Regions from separate parts of the Kitasatospora sp. NPDC088264 genome, predicted to be linked through region 3. Evidence: riboswitches for the same ligand, from Rfam matches in the RefSeq annotation. Region 3 holds a riboswitch; each other region holds the start of a gene.
The links. Region 3 has a riboswitch for cobalamin ahead of AB0O82_RS14365 (CoA-acylating methylmalonate-semialdehyde dehydrogenase). Riboswitches for the same ligand answer to the same signal wherever they lie in the genome.

Region 1: another riboswitch for cobalamin. It lies ahead of AB0O82_RS13340 (HoxN/HupN/NixA family nickel/cobalt transporter); the one in region 3 lies ahead of AB0O82_RS14365 (CoA-acylating methylmalonate-semialdehyde dehydrogenase).
Region 2: another riboswitch for cobalamin. It lies ahead of AB0O82_RS05860 (cobalamin biosynthesis protein); the one in region 3 lies ahead of AB0O82_RS14365 (CoA-acylating methylmalonate-semialdehyde dehydrogenase).

What each region holds. Positions count from the first base shown of each region.
Region 1 is NZ_JBFBIR010000013.1:58,878-63,941, forward strand. Features, by position in the region: gene aroB (3-dehydroquinate synthase) at 1-174, shown strand, start outside; gene aroQ (type II 3-dehydroquinate dehydratase) at 183-611, shown strand; gene AB0O82_RS13325 (AAA family ATPase) at 691-1,551, shown strand; gene AB0O82_RS13330 (DNA-formamidopyrimidine glycosylase family protein) at 1,632-2,441, shown strand; gene AB0O82_RS13335 (metalloregulator ArsR/SmtB family transcription factor) at 2,496-2,879, opposite strand; cobalamin riboswitch at 2,961-3,175, shown strand; gene AB0O82_RS13340 (HoxN/HupN/NixA family nickel/cobalt transporter) at 3,205-4,317, shown strand; gene rpmG (50S ribosomal protein L33) at 4,431-4,595, opposite strand; gene rpmB (50S ribosomal protein L28) at 4,721-4,957, shown strand; gene rpsN (30S ribosomal protein S14) at 4,957-5,064, shown strand, end outside.
Region 2 is NZ_JBFBIR010000004.1:197,609-202,672, reverse strand. Features, by position in the region: gene AB0O82_RS05870 (hypothetical protein) at 1-204, opposite strand, end outside; gene AB0O82_RS05865 (alpha/beta hydrolase) at 550-1,671, opposite strand; cobalamin riboswitch at 1,935-2,067, shown strand; gene AB0O82_RS05860 (cobalamin biosynthesis protein) at 2,175-3,143, shown strand; gene AB0O82_RS05855 (cobyric acid synthase) at 3,140-4,678, shown strand; gene AB0O82_RS05850 (putative cobaltochelatase) at 4,675-5,064, shown strand, end outside.
Region 3 is NZ_JBFBIR010000014.1:126,197-131,260, forward strand. Features, by position in the region: gene AB0O82_RS14355 (hypothetical protein) at 12-413, shown strand; gene AB0O82_RS14360 (nitrilase-related carbon-nitrogen hydrolase) at 528-1,472, opposite strand; cobalamin riboswitch at 1,802-1,993, shown strand; gene AB0O82_RS14365 (CoA-acylating methylmalonate-semialdehyde dehydrogenase) at 2,210-3,709, shown strand; gene AB0O82_RS14370 (acyl-CoA dehydrogenase family protein) at 3,717-4,856, shown strand; gene AB0O82_RS14375 (enoyl-CoA hydratase/isomerase family protein) at 4,856-5,064, shown strand, end outside.

The DNA.
Region 1 (5,064 bases), on a different contig from region 3:
CTGCGCTACCAGGCGGACGCCTGGCCGAAGCTGCTGGACGCCATGAAGATCGACAAGAAGTCGCGCGGCGACCTGATCCGCTTCATCGTCCTGGACGGCCTCGGCAAGACCTCCGTCCTGGAGGGCCCCGACCCGTCCCTGCTGGTCGCCGCCTACGCGGAGGTCTCGGCGTGACCAGGGTCATGGTGCTCAACGGCCCCAACCTCGGGCGGCTCGGCAGCCGCGAGCCGGACGTCTACGGCGCCACCTCCTACGCCGGGCTGGTCGAGCGCTGCACCGCGCTCGGCAAGGAGTTCGGCTTCGAGGTCGAGGTGCACGAGACCAACTCCGAGCAGCAGATGGTGGAGTGGCTGCACGAGGCGGCCGACGGCAAGGTGCCCGTGGTGATCAACCCGGGCGCGTTCACGCACTACTCGTACGCGATGCGGGACGCCGCCTCGCAGCGCACCGCGCCGCTGATCGAGGTGCACATCTCCAACCCGTACGCCCGGGAGACCTTCCGGCACACCTCGGTGATCGCCGCGGTGGCCTCCGGCACCATCGCGGGGTTCGGGCTCGGCTCGTACGAGCTGGCCCTGCGCGCCCTGGCCGAGCAACTCACCACGCGCTGACGCCTGGTCAGCGGCCCGGCGGCGGACTGTGCCCGCCGCCGGGCCGCCGTGTAGTCTCCCCGCTGAGAGGTGTCGGGAGGTGACCGTGACGCAGTACGCCGGGGGTGGGCAGGTCCCGCCGCGTCCCGTCGCTCCGCCGGGGCCGCAGCCGTCGGGGGCCGCCGTGCCGCCGCCGGTGCCGCCCGCTCCGGCTCCTGTTCCCGCCGCCGCGCCGCCGGTTCCGGCCGCTCCGGTGCCGCCCGCTCCCGCTCCTGTTGCCGCGCCCGCCCCGGCCGCACCCGCGCCCGGCGCGCCGGTCCCCGTCGGGTCCACCGGGCACTTCGTGCTGCCCTCCGGCACGCCCGTGCAACTCCCCGCCCACCCGCCGCAGCGGCACGCGCCCACCAGTCCGATCGCCGTCCTGCTGATCGGCCCGGCCGGGGCCGGCAAGACCACCGTCGCCCGGTACTGGGCCGAGCGCCGGCCCAGCCCGACCGCGCACATCAGCCTGGACGACGTCCGCGAGTGGGTGCAGTCCGGCTTCGCCAACCCGCAGTCCGGCTGGAACAACGCCTCCGAGGCGCAGTACCGGCTGGCCCGCCGCACCTGCGGCTTCGCCTGCCGCAACTACCTCGCCAACGGCATCTCCTGCATCATCGACGACGCCGTCTTCCCGGACCGCCCGGCCATCGGCCTCGGCGGCTGGAAGCGGCACATCGGCCCCGGCATGATCCCGGTCGTGCTGCTGCCCAGCCTGGACTCCGTGCTGCACCGCAACGCCCGGCGCGGCGGCACCCGGCGGCTCGGTGACGAGGAGGTGGCGCGGATCCACGGCCGGATGGCCGGCTGGTACAACTCCGGGCTGCCGATCATCGACAACTCGTACCTGGACGTGGCTGGCACCGCCGCCGAGCTGGACCGCGTCATCCTGGCCCGGCTGATGGGCATGCCGGTGCGCTGACCTGCGACGATCCGGCGGTGTCGGTGCCGGCTGCGATGATGTGCGGGTCCTGTCGAACCACCCCGGGGGAGCTGACGCCCGTGCCGGAAGGCCACATCATCCACCGCCTCGCCGCCGAGAACCGGAAGGCCTTCGGCGGCCGTCCGGTCGAGGTGTCCAGCCCGCAGGGCCGGTTCGCCGACGAGGCCAAGGCCATCGACGGGCAGCTGCTCACCGCGGCCGAAGCCGTCGGCAAGCACCTGTTCCTCGGCTTCGAGGAGGGCGCCTGGGTGCACGTCCACCTCGGCCTCTACGGCGGCTTCGCCTTCGGTACCGGGCCCGCGCCCGAGCCGGTCGGCCTGGTCCGGCTGCGGCTGGCCAACGACGACGGCTACGCGGACCTGCGCGGCCCCAACACCTGCGCGCTGGTCACCGGCGCGGAGAAGGACGCCGTCGCCGCCCGGCTGGGCCCCGACCCGCTGCGCGCCGACGCCGACCCGCAGGCCGCCTGGCGCCGGATATCGGCCAGCCGGACGACCGTCGCCGCGCTGCTGATGGACCAGAAGGTGCTGGCCGGGGTGGGCAACGTCTACCGGGCCGAGGTGCTGTTCCGCCACGGGATCAACCCGCACCGCGCCGGCCGCGACCTCACCCGGGGCGAGTGGGACGCGATCTGGGCCGACCTGGTCGCCCTGATGCACGAGGGCGTCGGCGCGGGCCGGATCGACACCGTCCGCCCCGAGCACACCCCCGAGGCGATGGGCCGCCCGCCGCGCGTCGACGACCACGGCGGCGAGGTGTACGTCTACCGGCGGGCCGCGATGCCCTGCCTGGTCTGTGGCACCGAGGTCCGGACGGAGCAGCACGCCGCGCGCAACCTCTTCTGGTGCCCCGCCTGCCAGGCGGCCTGACCGCGTTCGAGGGTTGCTCCGGCCGGGCCCCGGCGCGTCCTCCGGAGGAGCCGGTCAGACGACGGCCGCGCTGGGCTCGTGGTGTTCGGCGGCGGCGCACGCGTCGAGGAGGGGGCGCAGGGCCTCGTCCACGAGCCGGTAGCGCACGATCCGCCCGTCCTTGTCCCCGGTGACCACGCCCGCGGTGCGGAGCAGCCGCAGGGCCTGGGACACGGCGGGGTCGCGCATGCCGGTGGCGACGGCGAGGTCGGAGACGGCGAGCGGGCCGGCCCGGTGGAGGGCGAGCAGGAGGGCGAGCCGCCCGGGGTCGGCGAGCAGGGAGAACCGCTCGGCCCAGGTGCGGACGTGCGCGGGGTCGCCGATCGCGGCGATGGCCTCGCAGACCCGGTGTCCGTCGATGGTGCGGTGGCCCGCGCGGTCGGCCGGTACGAGATGCATGCGCACATTGTTGCAGGAGGGGGCCTGTGATCCTGGACACCTGCGCAGGTGCGCAGCCTTGCAAGGGTGGGTCCTGGCCCCTACGGTGTTCCCCGCCGTGGTGCTCGGGAAGACCGGTGACGGATCCTCAGGGGTCCCAGTCCGGAGCGGCCCTCGCCACTGTGATCGGGCCATCGTGATCGTCGACGATGGAGAGACGTCCGTACCCACGACGCCACTGGGAGCCTCGCGCACCTGGGAAGGCGGGTACGGGACCCCCGTAAGCCAGGAGACCGGCCACGGCATCTCACGAAGTGTTTCCACGAGGTGCTGGAGCGTGACCCGAATGACCCTGCCCGAAACCGCCGCCGCCGAGGCGCCGGCGACACCGTCCGTGCTGCCCACGTTCCGCTGGAAGCGCGAGGACACCGTCCGCACGGCCGGGTTGATGGGGGTGATCCTGGCCATGCACGTGGTGGCCTTCGGGACGCTCGTCTTCCTGGTCGCGCCCCACAACTACGCGGTCGGCACCCAGGTCTTCGGGGTGGGCCTCGGGATCACCGCGTACACCCTCGGCATGCGGCACGCCTTCGACGCCGACCACATCGCGGTGATCGACAACACCACCCGCAAGCTGATGGCGGACGGCAAGCGGCCGGTCTCGGTCGGCTTCTGGTTCGCCCTCGGGCACTCCTCGATGGTGGTGCTGATGGCCGCCCTGGTGGCGGGCGGCGCGCAGCTGGCCAGCACGCTGATGGACGACGACTCGGCCACCCACAAGTGGCTCGGGATGGTCGGCACGACGGCCTCCGGCGCGTTCCTCTACCTGATCGGCGCGCTCAACCTGGCCGCGCTGCTCGGCATACTCAAGGTGTTCCGGGCGATGCGGGCCGGGTCGTACGACGAGGCGCAGCTGGAGGAGCACCTCAACTCGCGCGGCTTCATGGCCCGGGTGCTGAACCGGGCGACCCGGTCGATCACCCGGCCCGGGCAGATGTTCCCGGTGGGCATGGTGCTGGGGCTGGGCTTCGACACCGCGACCGAGGTCACCCTGATGGTGATGGCCGGGTCGGGCGCGGCGGCCGGGCTGCCCTGGTACGCGATCGTCTGCCTGCCGCTGCTGTTCGCGGCCGGGATGAGCCTGTTCGACACCCTGGACGGGACGTTCATGAACTTCGCGTACCAGTGGGCCTTCGCGAACCCGGTCCGGAAGGTGTACTACAACCTGACGATCACTGGGCTGTCGATCGCGGTGGCCTTCGTCATCGGCACCATCGAACTGGTCGGCGTGCTGCACGAGAAGCTCGATCTGACCGACCCGGTCACCGGCTGGATCGCGGGCATCTCGCTGGACAACGTCGGCTACGCGATCGCCGGGCTGTTCGTGGTGGTCTGGGCCGCGGCGATCGCCTACTGGAAGCTGGCCCGGGTGGAGAAGCGCTGGGTGGCCGCCGAGTAGCGACGGCTGCGATCAGCGACGGCAGCGATCAGCGACGGCGCCTCCCCCGGGATCCCGGGGGGAGGCGCCGTTTCGTCGCTGCGGGCCGGTGCCGGTCGTCGGGCGGGCGGGGTTCAGCGCTCTTCGCGGAAGTCGACGTGCCGGCGCGCGACCGGGTCGTACTTGCGCAGGACCATCCGGTCCGGGTCGTTGCGGCGGTTCTTGCGGGTCACGTACGTGTAGCCGGTGTCGGCGGTGGAGCGGAGCTTGATGACGGGGCGCAGTTCGCTGCGGGCCATGGGTGTCCTCCCGGGTTGGCGGGGTGTTCGGGGCTGAGGCGAAACCGTACACCGAAATGGAAGTCATTTTCATCTGGTGTAACGTGAGCTCCGTCCCGCCCATTCCCGGACGCCAGGGAGCACCCATGTCCGCCCACTGCCAACTCACCGGCCGCCAACCCGGATTCGGCAACGCGATCTCGCACTCGCACCGCCGCACCCGCCGTCGCTTCGACCCCAACATCCAGCACAAGCGCTACTGGCTGCCCGGTGAGGGCCGGTACGTCCGGCTCACCCTCAGCGCCAAGGGCATCCGCACCATCGACACGATCGGCATCGAGGCCGCCGTCGCCCGCATCCGCGCCCGAGGGGGGAAGGTCTGATGGCCAAGCAGAGCAAGATCGCCAAGAACGAGCAGCGCCGCGCCGTCGTGGCCCGGTACGCCGAGCGCCGCGCCGAGCTCAAGCGGATCATCGCCCACCCCGGCACC
Region 2 (5,064 bases), on a different contig from region 3:
GTCCCCCGCCCAGCGGGCGATCCGGACGGCGTCCACCAGCATCCGGCGGGCCAGCGGCGCCAGCTCGGCCGGCGCGGGGAAGCCCTCCGGTACGGGAACCCTCCCCCGACCGGGCGCCGCAGCGGGCCCTCGTCGGCGGGGTACCCCGGCCCCGCCCGGCTTGCCGGCGGCGGGCCGGTGGGCCGTACCGGGGAGACGGGTCACCGTCGCACCAGTACCGATCGTCGGAGGGAGCGGGGCATCACGGTCGCGCGGATTCCGAGACGTCACGTCGAGCAGTCTTCCCCTTGTACCGGCCTTCTGTCACATCCGGTTGGCTGTACGGACGGGCGGCCGTCGACGGCACCTCCCCAAGATCGGGCAACAATCGGGCAACAGAGGCAAACCGCCTGGCCGGAAACAGGTGGCGGGGTCATGCCATCACGGCTCAACCCTTGCGGCGACGGTCGCGCTACCCGCCCGACCGGTCACACTCCGTGGCCGACAGGTGAGGTCCGGGTTCCGTACGGAGGCCCCGCGGGTGTGACTTCTCACGCGGGGGGGCTGGGTTCAGAGAAGGGGGGTGAGCCAGCGGCGGAGGAGTTCGGTGTAGTGGGTGGGGGCGGAGTTCCAGAGGGTGGCGTGGTCGGCGCCCGGGAAAGGCCGGAGGCTGACCACGCCGGGGCGGGCGGCGGCGAGGCGCTCGGCGGCGCGGAAGGGGGCGACCTGGTCGTCGGGGCTGTGCAGGAGGAGGGTGGGGACGCGCAGGTCGGCGCCCTCGGCGATGCGGCTGAAGTCGGCGAGGTCGACGCCGGTGCGGCCCTCGGCGGCGAGGGCGCCGAGCTCGGCGGCGGCGCCGGTGTAGCCGGCCCGGGCGGCGCCGCGGCGGGCGGTGGCGGGCAGGTCGAGGACCGGCGAGTCCAGGACGAGGCCGCTGATGGCATGGGCCCAGGCGGAGCGGGAGGCCGTCTGGAGGGCCATGGTGGCGCCGAGGGACCAGCCGTACAGGATGACCCGGCCGGCGCCGCTGTCGAGGGCGAGCCGTACCGCCGACTCGACGTCGCGCCACTCGGTCTCGCCGAAGTGGCCGAGCCCGTCCGGCGAGGCCGGGGCGCCCTGGTCGCCGCGGTAGGTGACGGCGAGGGCGGGCAGGGCGAGGCGGTCGAGGACGGGGAGGACCGGGAGGGTCTGCTGCCGGTCGGCGCCGGGGCCGTGGACGAGGATCACCCAGGTGCCGCGTTTGCCGTCGAGGCGCCAGGCGGGGAGGGCGCCGAGTTCGCCGTCGGCGGCGGTGTCGGTGAAGGGGAGGCCGAGCGCCTCGGTGGGGTCGCCGAGGTGGACGCGGGGGGTGAAGCGGACCTCGGTGCCGGGGGTGAGGGTGCCCCGGTCCGCGCGGACGAGGCGGCGGGTGACGCCGTTCTCGTCGCTGTGCAGGACCTCCTCGACGACGGCGTGGCCGTGGTCGTCCCATTCCACGGCCCAGCGGCCGGGGCGCAGGCTCTCGGGGCGGCGGTTGAAGGTGATCCGGCCCGCGGCGAGGCTCCGCACCAGGACGGGGCCGGACTCCCGGGCGGCGCTCGCCGGGTGGACCAGCCGTTCGGAGGCCCGGCGGCCGATCACCAGGACGGCGGCCCCGGCGGCCCCGGCGCCGACGACGGCGGCCGCCACGACGGCCGCGGTTCCCCAACGCATATCGCTCCCCGCTCTGCTGGTCTTGGACCGGACGGTGTCCGGGCGGTGTCCGGGCACCAGTTCACCGGGGGGCCGCGCGGGCGGCCACCGGGCTGGGCCGTCCGGGGCACGGCGGGGCCTCGGGCTGGGCGGGCGTCAGGCAGGGCGGGGCGGGCGGATCGGAGGTGGCGACGGGGCTCCGAGGTGTGACCAACCCCTCCGTGACCTCGGTTGACTCCCGGTTCGGCCGCGTGATGGGATCCTGGGGCCAAACGGAGGCATGCAGAGGAAGCCGGTGCGAGTCCGGCGCGGTCCCGCCACTGTCACCGGGGAGCACGCTCGGAACATTGCCACGGCGGACCGTCAGAAGCCGCTGGAAGGCCCGGGGGTGTGTCCGACCCGGAAGCCAGGAGACTCTCGCCCCCGGTACGTCGATCCAGGGCGCGGACCCTGAGTGAGGACACGCACGCGATGCAGGCTGCCCCGCCCCGCCGGACCCCACGCGGCCTTCCGCCGAACCCGCCGTGCGCCCGCTGACCCGCGCCGCCGCGTTCGCGCTCGGCGCCGCCGCGGGCTTCGCCGCGGACGCCCGCTTCGCCGACCCCCGGCGCGGCCACCCGGTGGCCGTCTTCGGCGGTGCGGCGACCCGGCTGGAGCGGCGGGTGTGGCAGGACGACCGGGTGGCCGGCGCCGGGTACACGGCGCTGTGCGTCGGCGCGGTCGCGGCCGGCGCGGTGGCCCTGGACCGTACGGTGGGCCGGCGTCCGCTGGGCCGGGCCGCGCTGGCGGCCGCCGCGACCTGGACGGTGCTGGGCGGCACCTCGCTGACCCGGGAGGCGCGCACCATCGGCCGGTCGCTGGCCACGGGCGACCTGGCGGCCGCGCGGGAGCGGCTGCCGCACCTGTGCGGGCGGGACCCGAGCGCGCTGGACGGGCCTCAGATCGCCCGCGCGGTGGTCGAGTCGGTGGCCGAGAACACGGCGGACGCCGTGGTGAACGCGCTGGTCTGGGGCACGCTGGCGGGCACCCCGGGGCTGCTGGCGTTCCGCGCGGTGAACACGCTGGACGCGATGGTCGGCCACCGCTCGCCGCGGTACGCCCGGTTCGGCTGGGCCTCGGCCCGGCTGGACGACGTGGCGGGCTGGCCGGGCGCCCGGCTGACGGCTCTGCTCACGGTGGCCGCCGCGCCGCAGCCGAAAACGGCCTGGCGGGTCTGGCGGCGGGACGGTTCGGCGCACCCGAGCCCGAACGCGGGCCAGGCGGAGGCGGCCTTCGCGGGCGCGGTGGGCGTCCGGCTGGGCGGGACCCTCCAGTACGGGGAGCGGGTGGAGCACCGGCCGGTGCTGGGCGCGGAGTTGCGGCCGGTGACGGCGGACGACATCGAGCGGGCCTGCGTGCTCTCCCGGCGGGTGGGCGCGCTGGCCCTGGGTACGACGGTCGCGGGGCACGTCGCGCTGCGCTTGCTGACGACACGGTGGAGGGGAAGGGCATGAGCAACGCACTGCTGGTCGCGGGGACGACCTCGGACGCGGGCAAGAGCGTGGTGACCGCGGGCATCTGCCGCTGGCTGGCCCGGCAGGGGGTGCGGGTCGCGCCGTTCAAGGCGCAGAACATGTCGCTGAACTCCTTCGTCACCGCCGACGGCGCCGAGATCGGCCGGGCGCAGGCGATGCAGGCGCAGGCGGCCAGGGTGGAGCCGGAGGCGGCGATGAACCCGGTGCTGCTGAAGCCGGGGGCGGACGGCCGCAGCCAGGTGGTGCTGCTGGGCCGGCCGGTCGCCGAGGTGGGCGCGCTGGACTACCGCGAACGCAAGCCCGTCCTGCTGGAACGGTCGCTGGAGTGCCTGGCGGATCTGCGCCGCCGCTACGAGGTGGTGGTCTGCGAGGGCGCCGGTTCGCCCGCCGAGATCAACCTGCGGGACCGGGACATCGCCAACATGGGCCTGGCGACGGCCGCCGGGCTGCCGGTGGTGGTGGTCGGGGACATCGACCGCGGCGGCGTCTTCGCGGCGATGTACGGGACGCTGGCACTGCTGTCGGCGGAGGACCAGCGGCACGTGGCGGGCTGGTTCGTCAACAAGTTCCGCGGCGACGCGCGACTGCTGGCGCCCGGCCTGGAGATGCTGCACGGGCTGACCGGCCGTCCGGTGCTGGGCACCCTGCCGATGCTGCCGGGCCTGTGGCTGGACGCCGAGGACTCGCTGGACCTGTCCACGGTGGTGGACCGGGTGGACGGCCGCGGCCCGCTCGGGGCGGACGTGCTGCGGGTGGCCGTGGTGCGCTTCCCCCGGCTGTCGAACTTCACCGACCTGGACGCGCTGGCGCAGGAGCCCGGAGTGCTGGTGCGCTGGGTGACCCGGCCGGAGGAACTGGCCGACGCCGACCTGGTGGTGCTACCCGGCACCCGGGCCACCGTGGCCGACCTGGCCTGGCTGCGCGAACGCGGCCTGGAGCCGGCGCTGAAGGCGCGGGCGGCGGCCGGGCTGCCGGTCCTCGGGGTGTGCGGCGGCTACCAGATGCTGGCGCGCGGGATCGAGGACGAGGTGGAGTCCGGGGCCGGCTCGGTCGAGGGCCTGGGCCTGCTGCCGACGCACGTGCGGTTCGGCGCCGAGAAGGTGCTGGCGCGGCCGGCCGGCACGGCGTACGGGCAGCGGGTCGAGGGGTACGAGATCCACCACGGAGTGGTGGCCGTGGAGGGGGGCGAGCCGTTCTTCTCCGATGACGACGGGCACGGCCTGGACGGCTGCCGGGTCGGCCCGGTGTGGGGCACCACCTGGCACGGCGCGCTGGAGAACGACGGCTTCCGCCGTGAACTCCTGCGCGAGGTCGCCGCGTTGGCGGGCCGGGCGTTCGTGCCGGCGCCGGACACCTCGTTCGCCGAGGCGCGCGAGGCCCGGCTGGACCGGCTGGGCGACCTGATCGAGGAACACGCGGACACCGACGCGCTGTGGAAGCTGATCGAGGGCGGGGTGCCGGCGGCCGGATCGCTGCCGTTCCTGGCGCCCGGGGCACCTGGGGAGTATGCATGAGTGACGTCCGCTATCCGTTCACCGCGATCGTCGGCATGCCCGACCTGCGGCTCGGACTGCTGCTCAACGCGGTCTCGCCGGCCGTGGGCGGCGTGCTGGTGCGCGGCGAGAAGGGCACCGCGAAGTCGACCATGGTGCGCGCGCTGGCCGGCCTGTTGCCGACCCTCGCGGCCGTCGACGGCTGCCGGTTCGCCTGCGACCCGGCCGCTCCGGACCCGCAGTGCCCGGACGGGCCGCACGACCGCCCTTCGGCGTCCGAACGCCCCGCCCAGCTGGTCGAGTTGCCGGTCGGCGTGGCCGAGGACCGGATCGTCGGCTCGCTCGACCTGGAACGGGCGCTCGCCGAGGGCGTCAAGGCGTACGAGCCGGGGCTGCTCGCCAAGGCG
Region 3 (5,064 bases):
TCCAGGGCCACGTGCGCGAGCTGACGGGCCTTGAGCGGGATCCGTGGAGCAAGCTCATCGGCTACTACAGGTGCCCGGGGCGGGGATCGGGTGTGGCCGACGAGGGCGAGGCCTACCAGCTCAGCTCGGGGATCCTGCTCAAGGCCACGGACGACCAGCGCCCCGAGGTGCTGCGGGCGCTGCGGGAGAAGCTGGCGGGCGAGGGCTTCAAGATCACCTCGTCGGCGTCCGGTGCGGACGCTCAGTCCACCCCGCCCACCTGGGAGTTCGATGCCGTCCACGAGTCCGACGGCTACACCGTTTCGGCGGGCGCGTCGAAGCCCGGCCAGGGTGTGAGTGTGATGGTCGTCCTGCCCTGCCAGGCCCCGCCGTCCGCCGGTGCGGCTTCGCCCGCTCCGACGGCCACCACCTGAGGTCGGCGCGTCGGTCACGTCAACTACGCTACTGGAAAAGGTAGTTGGCGTCAGTCCCGGCACGTTGACTCGTGGCGGCGGGACGCCCCGGCGTGGGTGCGCCGGGGCGTCCGGTCAGGCGTCGGTGCGGCTCGTCGCGGTCAGCGGGGCGTACAGCTCGGGGCGGCGGGTGCGCAGGAGGCCGAACTCCCGCCAGTCCCGGCACTGGTCGAGGTCGAGGTCGGCGACGAGGACGGCGGGCCGGTCGCGCGGGGCGCGGAGCAGGATCCGGCCGTACGGGTCGGAGATGAACGACGAGCCGTAGAAGGTGGACCGGCCCTCCGTCCCGATCCGGTTGGGCACGATCATGAACAGCGCGTTGGCGAGGCCGTTGGCGCTGATGGCGTGCTCCCACATGGGCCGGGTGTCGAAGTCCGGGAGGTCCACCTCGGAGCCGATGGCCGTGGGGTGGACGAGGACTTCGGCGCCGCCGAGCGCGTAGGCCCGGGCGAGTTCGGGGAACCACTCGTCCCAGCAGGTGGGGAAGCCGAAGGCGGCGCCCTGGTGGGCCAGGACGGGGAACCCGCTGTCGCCGGGGCGGAAGCACAGGTCCTCGCGGTAGCCGGGGAAGGCCGGGATGTGGTTCTTCCGGGTTCTGGCGACGAGGGTGCCGTCGCGGTCCACGCAGACGGCCGTGTTGTAGCCGAGGCCGCCGTCCTCGGCGCGCTCGTACAGGGAGGCGTGGACGCTGATGCCGAGTTCGGCGGCGAGTTCGGCGGCGAGGCGGGTGGTGGGCCCCGTCTCGACGTCCTCCAGGTGGCGGGCGGCGCCCTCCCCCATCGGGTCGTCGGTGTTGCAGAAGTAGGGACTGCGGGTCAGCTCGGGCAGGCACACCATCGTCGCGCCCTGCGCGGCGGCGAGTGCCACGCCCTCGCGCAGCCGGGCGTCGTGCTCGGCCGGGTCGGTGTGCCAGCGCATCTGCACGAGCCCGACGCGCAGCGGCGCGCGTTCGGCCGGCCTGGTGCGGCCGGGGGAGCCGAGCGGGGAGCCGAAGGAGGTGAGGACGGCGTACGAGGTCACGGGCGGACCGTCCTCGTCTGCCGGCGGGACGTCCGGCAGGTGCGGGAGGCGGGGCCTCCGGCGGCCGTGCGGCCGGTGGTGGTGGACGTGGTCATGGGTGTTCCTTCTGTTCTCTGGTGCCGACGCGGCCCTGCGGTATAACTGAAAGTTCAGTCAGCTTTGCTGGCGTGGTGAAGAATCTAGCCATGCCGGAACGTTCCGGCAAGGGGGTGGCCTGCGAATGGTGGGCGGTTACGCGGTTACGCGGCTGCGCGGTGACCGGCGTCGGGCAGGAGATCAGCGCGGCGGAAACCCGATGGCGCAACGCGCGTGCGGGCCTCTGGACTTACTAGGACGTCCAACTATATGGTCGACGACAGGTCCGCGGTGTCAGGGAAGCCGGTGTGAGTCCGGCACGGTCCCGCCACTGTGACCGGGGAGTTCGTCCTCGCAGACGAAGGCCACTGGCAGCCAGCCGGGAAGGCCTGGGGGCGTGCGGTGATCCGGGAGTCAGGATACCGGCCGCGGGTGTTCCGTGTTTTCCACGAGGATGGAGACGACACGCATGACTCCGGGCTGCTCCCGCTCCACTGCCGCTCCTGGTCGTCCCGTGCCCACGGCCGCCGGGGCGTCCACGCCCTGACGTTCCGTTCCGCCGCCGCACGCCCGTGCCGCGGGGCGCACCACCGTGTGCCCGCCGACCCGCGGCGGCCTCCGATCCTCCTCCTCTCCCCACCCCTGTCGAGAGAAGGAACCCGATGGTCCGAGAACTGACCCACTTCGTCGCCGGCAAGCCCACCGCCGGCACCTCCGGTCGCTTCGGCGACGTGTACGACCCCAACACCGGCCGGGTGCAGGCCCGGGTGCCGCTGGCCAGCCGGGCCGAGGTCGAGGCGGTGATCGCCGACGCCGCGCAGGCCCAGCCCGGGTGGGCCGCGTGGAACCCGCAGCGGCGGGCCCGCGTCCTGCTGCGCTTCCTCCAACTCGTCGAGCAGGAGAAGGACGAGCTGGCCCGGCTGCTGTCCGCCGAGCACGGCAAGACCGTGGCCGATGCCCACGGGGACATCCAGCGCGGCCTGGAGGTCGTGGAGTTCGCCGCCGGCATCCCGCACCTGCTGAAGGGCGAGTTCAGCGACAACGCGGGCACCGGCATCGACGTGTACTCGATGCGCCAGCCGCTCGGCGTGGTCGCGGGCATCACGCCGTTCAACTTCCCGGCGATGATCCCGCTCTGGAAGGCCGCACCCGCCCTCGCCTGCGGCAACGCCTTCGTCCTCAAGCCCTCGGAGCGCGACCCCTCGGTGCCGCTGCGCCTCGCCGAACTGTTCCTGGAGGCCGGGCTGCCGCCGGGCGTGCTGAACGTGGTCCACGGCGGCAAGGAGGCCGTGGACACCCTGCTGGAGGACCCGCGGGTGCAGGCGGTCGGGTTCGTCGGCTCCACGCCGATCGCCCGGTACGTGTACGCCACCGCCGCCGCGCACGGGAAGCGGGCGCAGTGCTTCGGCGGTGCCAAGAACCACCTGGTCGTGATGCCGGACGCCGACCTCGACCAGGCCGCGGACGCGCTGATCGGCGCCGGCTACGGCTCGGCCGGCGAGCGCTGCATGGCGATCTCGGTGGCCGTCCCGGTGGGGGAGGAGACCGCCGACGCCCTGGTGGCCAAACTGGTCGAGCGGATCGCCGCGTTGAAGGTCGGGCGCTCGGACGACCCGGCGGCGGACTTCGGCCCGCTGGTCGGCGCCGACGCGCTGGAGCGGGTCCGCGGCTACCTGGACCTCGGGGTCGAGGAGGGCGCCGAACTCGTGGTCGACGGGCGGGACTTCCGGCTGGAGGGGCACGAGGGCGGCTACTTCCTCGGCGCCTCGCTGTTCGACCGCGTCACGGCGGACATGCGGATCTACCGGGAGGAGATCTTCGGCCCCGTCCTGACCGTGCTCCGCGCCGCCGACTACGAGGAGGCGCTGCGCCTGCCCAGCGAGCACGAGTTCGGCAACGGCGTGGCCATCTACACCCGGGACGGCGACACGGCACGGGACTTCGCGCGCCGGGTGAACGCCGGCATGGTCGGCGTCAACGTGCCGATCCCCGTGCCGGTCGCGTACCACACCTTCGGCGGCTGGAAGCGCTCCGGGTTCGGCGACCTCAACCAGCACGGGCCGGACTCGATCCGCTTCTACACCCGCACCCGCACCGTCACCTCGCGCTGGCCCTCCGGGGTCAAGGAGGGCGCGAGCTTCACCATCCCGACGATGGGCTGAGGGCGCCGTGCACGACCTCACAGAGGACCAGCTCGCCATCGCGGCGACCACCCGGGCCTTCGCCCGCGAACACCTGGCGCCGAACGCGGTCGCGTGGGACCAGGCCAAGCACTTCCCGGTGGACGTGCTGCGCAAGGCGGCGGACGTCGGCCTGGCCGGTGTCTACGTCCGCGAGGAGTCCGGCGGCTCCGGACTCACCCGCGCCGACGGCGTGCTCGTGTTCGAGGCGCTGGCCACCGGCTGCCCGTCCATCGCCGCCTACCTGTCCATCCACAACATGGTCGCCTGGATGATCGACCGTTACGGCGACGACGCCCAGCGCGCCCGGTGGCTGCCGGGCCTCAGCGCCATGGCGACCCCCGCCAGCTACTGCCTCACCGAGCCCGGCGCGGGCTCGGACGCGGCGGCACTGACCACCCGGGCCCGCCGGGACGGGGACCACTGGGTCCTCGACGGCGTCAAGCAGTTCATCTCGGGCGCCGGCGTCTCCCGGGTCTACCTGGTGATGGCCCGCACCGGCGGACCGGGGGCCGGCGGGGTGTCCGCGTTCGTCGTCGAACGCGACGACGCCGGCGTCTCGTTCGGTCCCGACGAGAAGAAGATGGGGTGGAACGCCCAGCCCACCCGCCAGGTGCTCCTGGACGGCGTCCGGCTCCCGGCCGACCGCCTCCTCGGAGCCGAGGGCGAGGGCTTCCGGATCGCCATGAACGGGCTGAACGGAGGCCGGCTCGGCATCGCCGCCTGCTCCCTCGGCGGAGCGCAGGACGCTCTGGAGCGGGCCACCGGCTATCTGGCGGACCGCGAGGCGTTCGGCGCCCGGCTCCTGCACGCCCAGGCGCTGCAGTTCCGGCTCGCCGACATGGCCACGGAGCTGGAGGCGGCCAGGTCGCTGCTCTGGCGGGCCGCCTCGGCCCTGGACCGGGGGGACCCCAGGGCGCCGGAGCTGTGCGCGATGGCCAAGCGGCACGCCACCGACACCGGCTTCGAGGTCGCCAACCAGGCGCTCCAACTGCACGGCGGCTACGGCTACCTGGCCGAGTACGGCATCGAGAAGATCGTCCGCGACCTGCGGGTGCACCAGATCCTGGAAGGAACCAACGAGATCATGCGCGTCATCGTCGCCCGCGGCCTGATCGGGGCCGCGTGATGGCCGGGACCGACCTCGACGAGGTCCTGGTCCACCGCGAGGGCCGGGCGGGCCTGATCGTCCTCAACCGCCCTGCGGCCCTGAACGCCCTCACCCACGGCATGGTGCGGAGCATCTCCGACGCCCTGGACGCGTGGGAGGAGGACGAGCGGGTCGAAACCGTGGTCATCACCGGCGCCGGCGAGCGGGCCTTCTGCGCCGGCGGCGA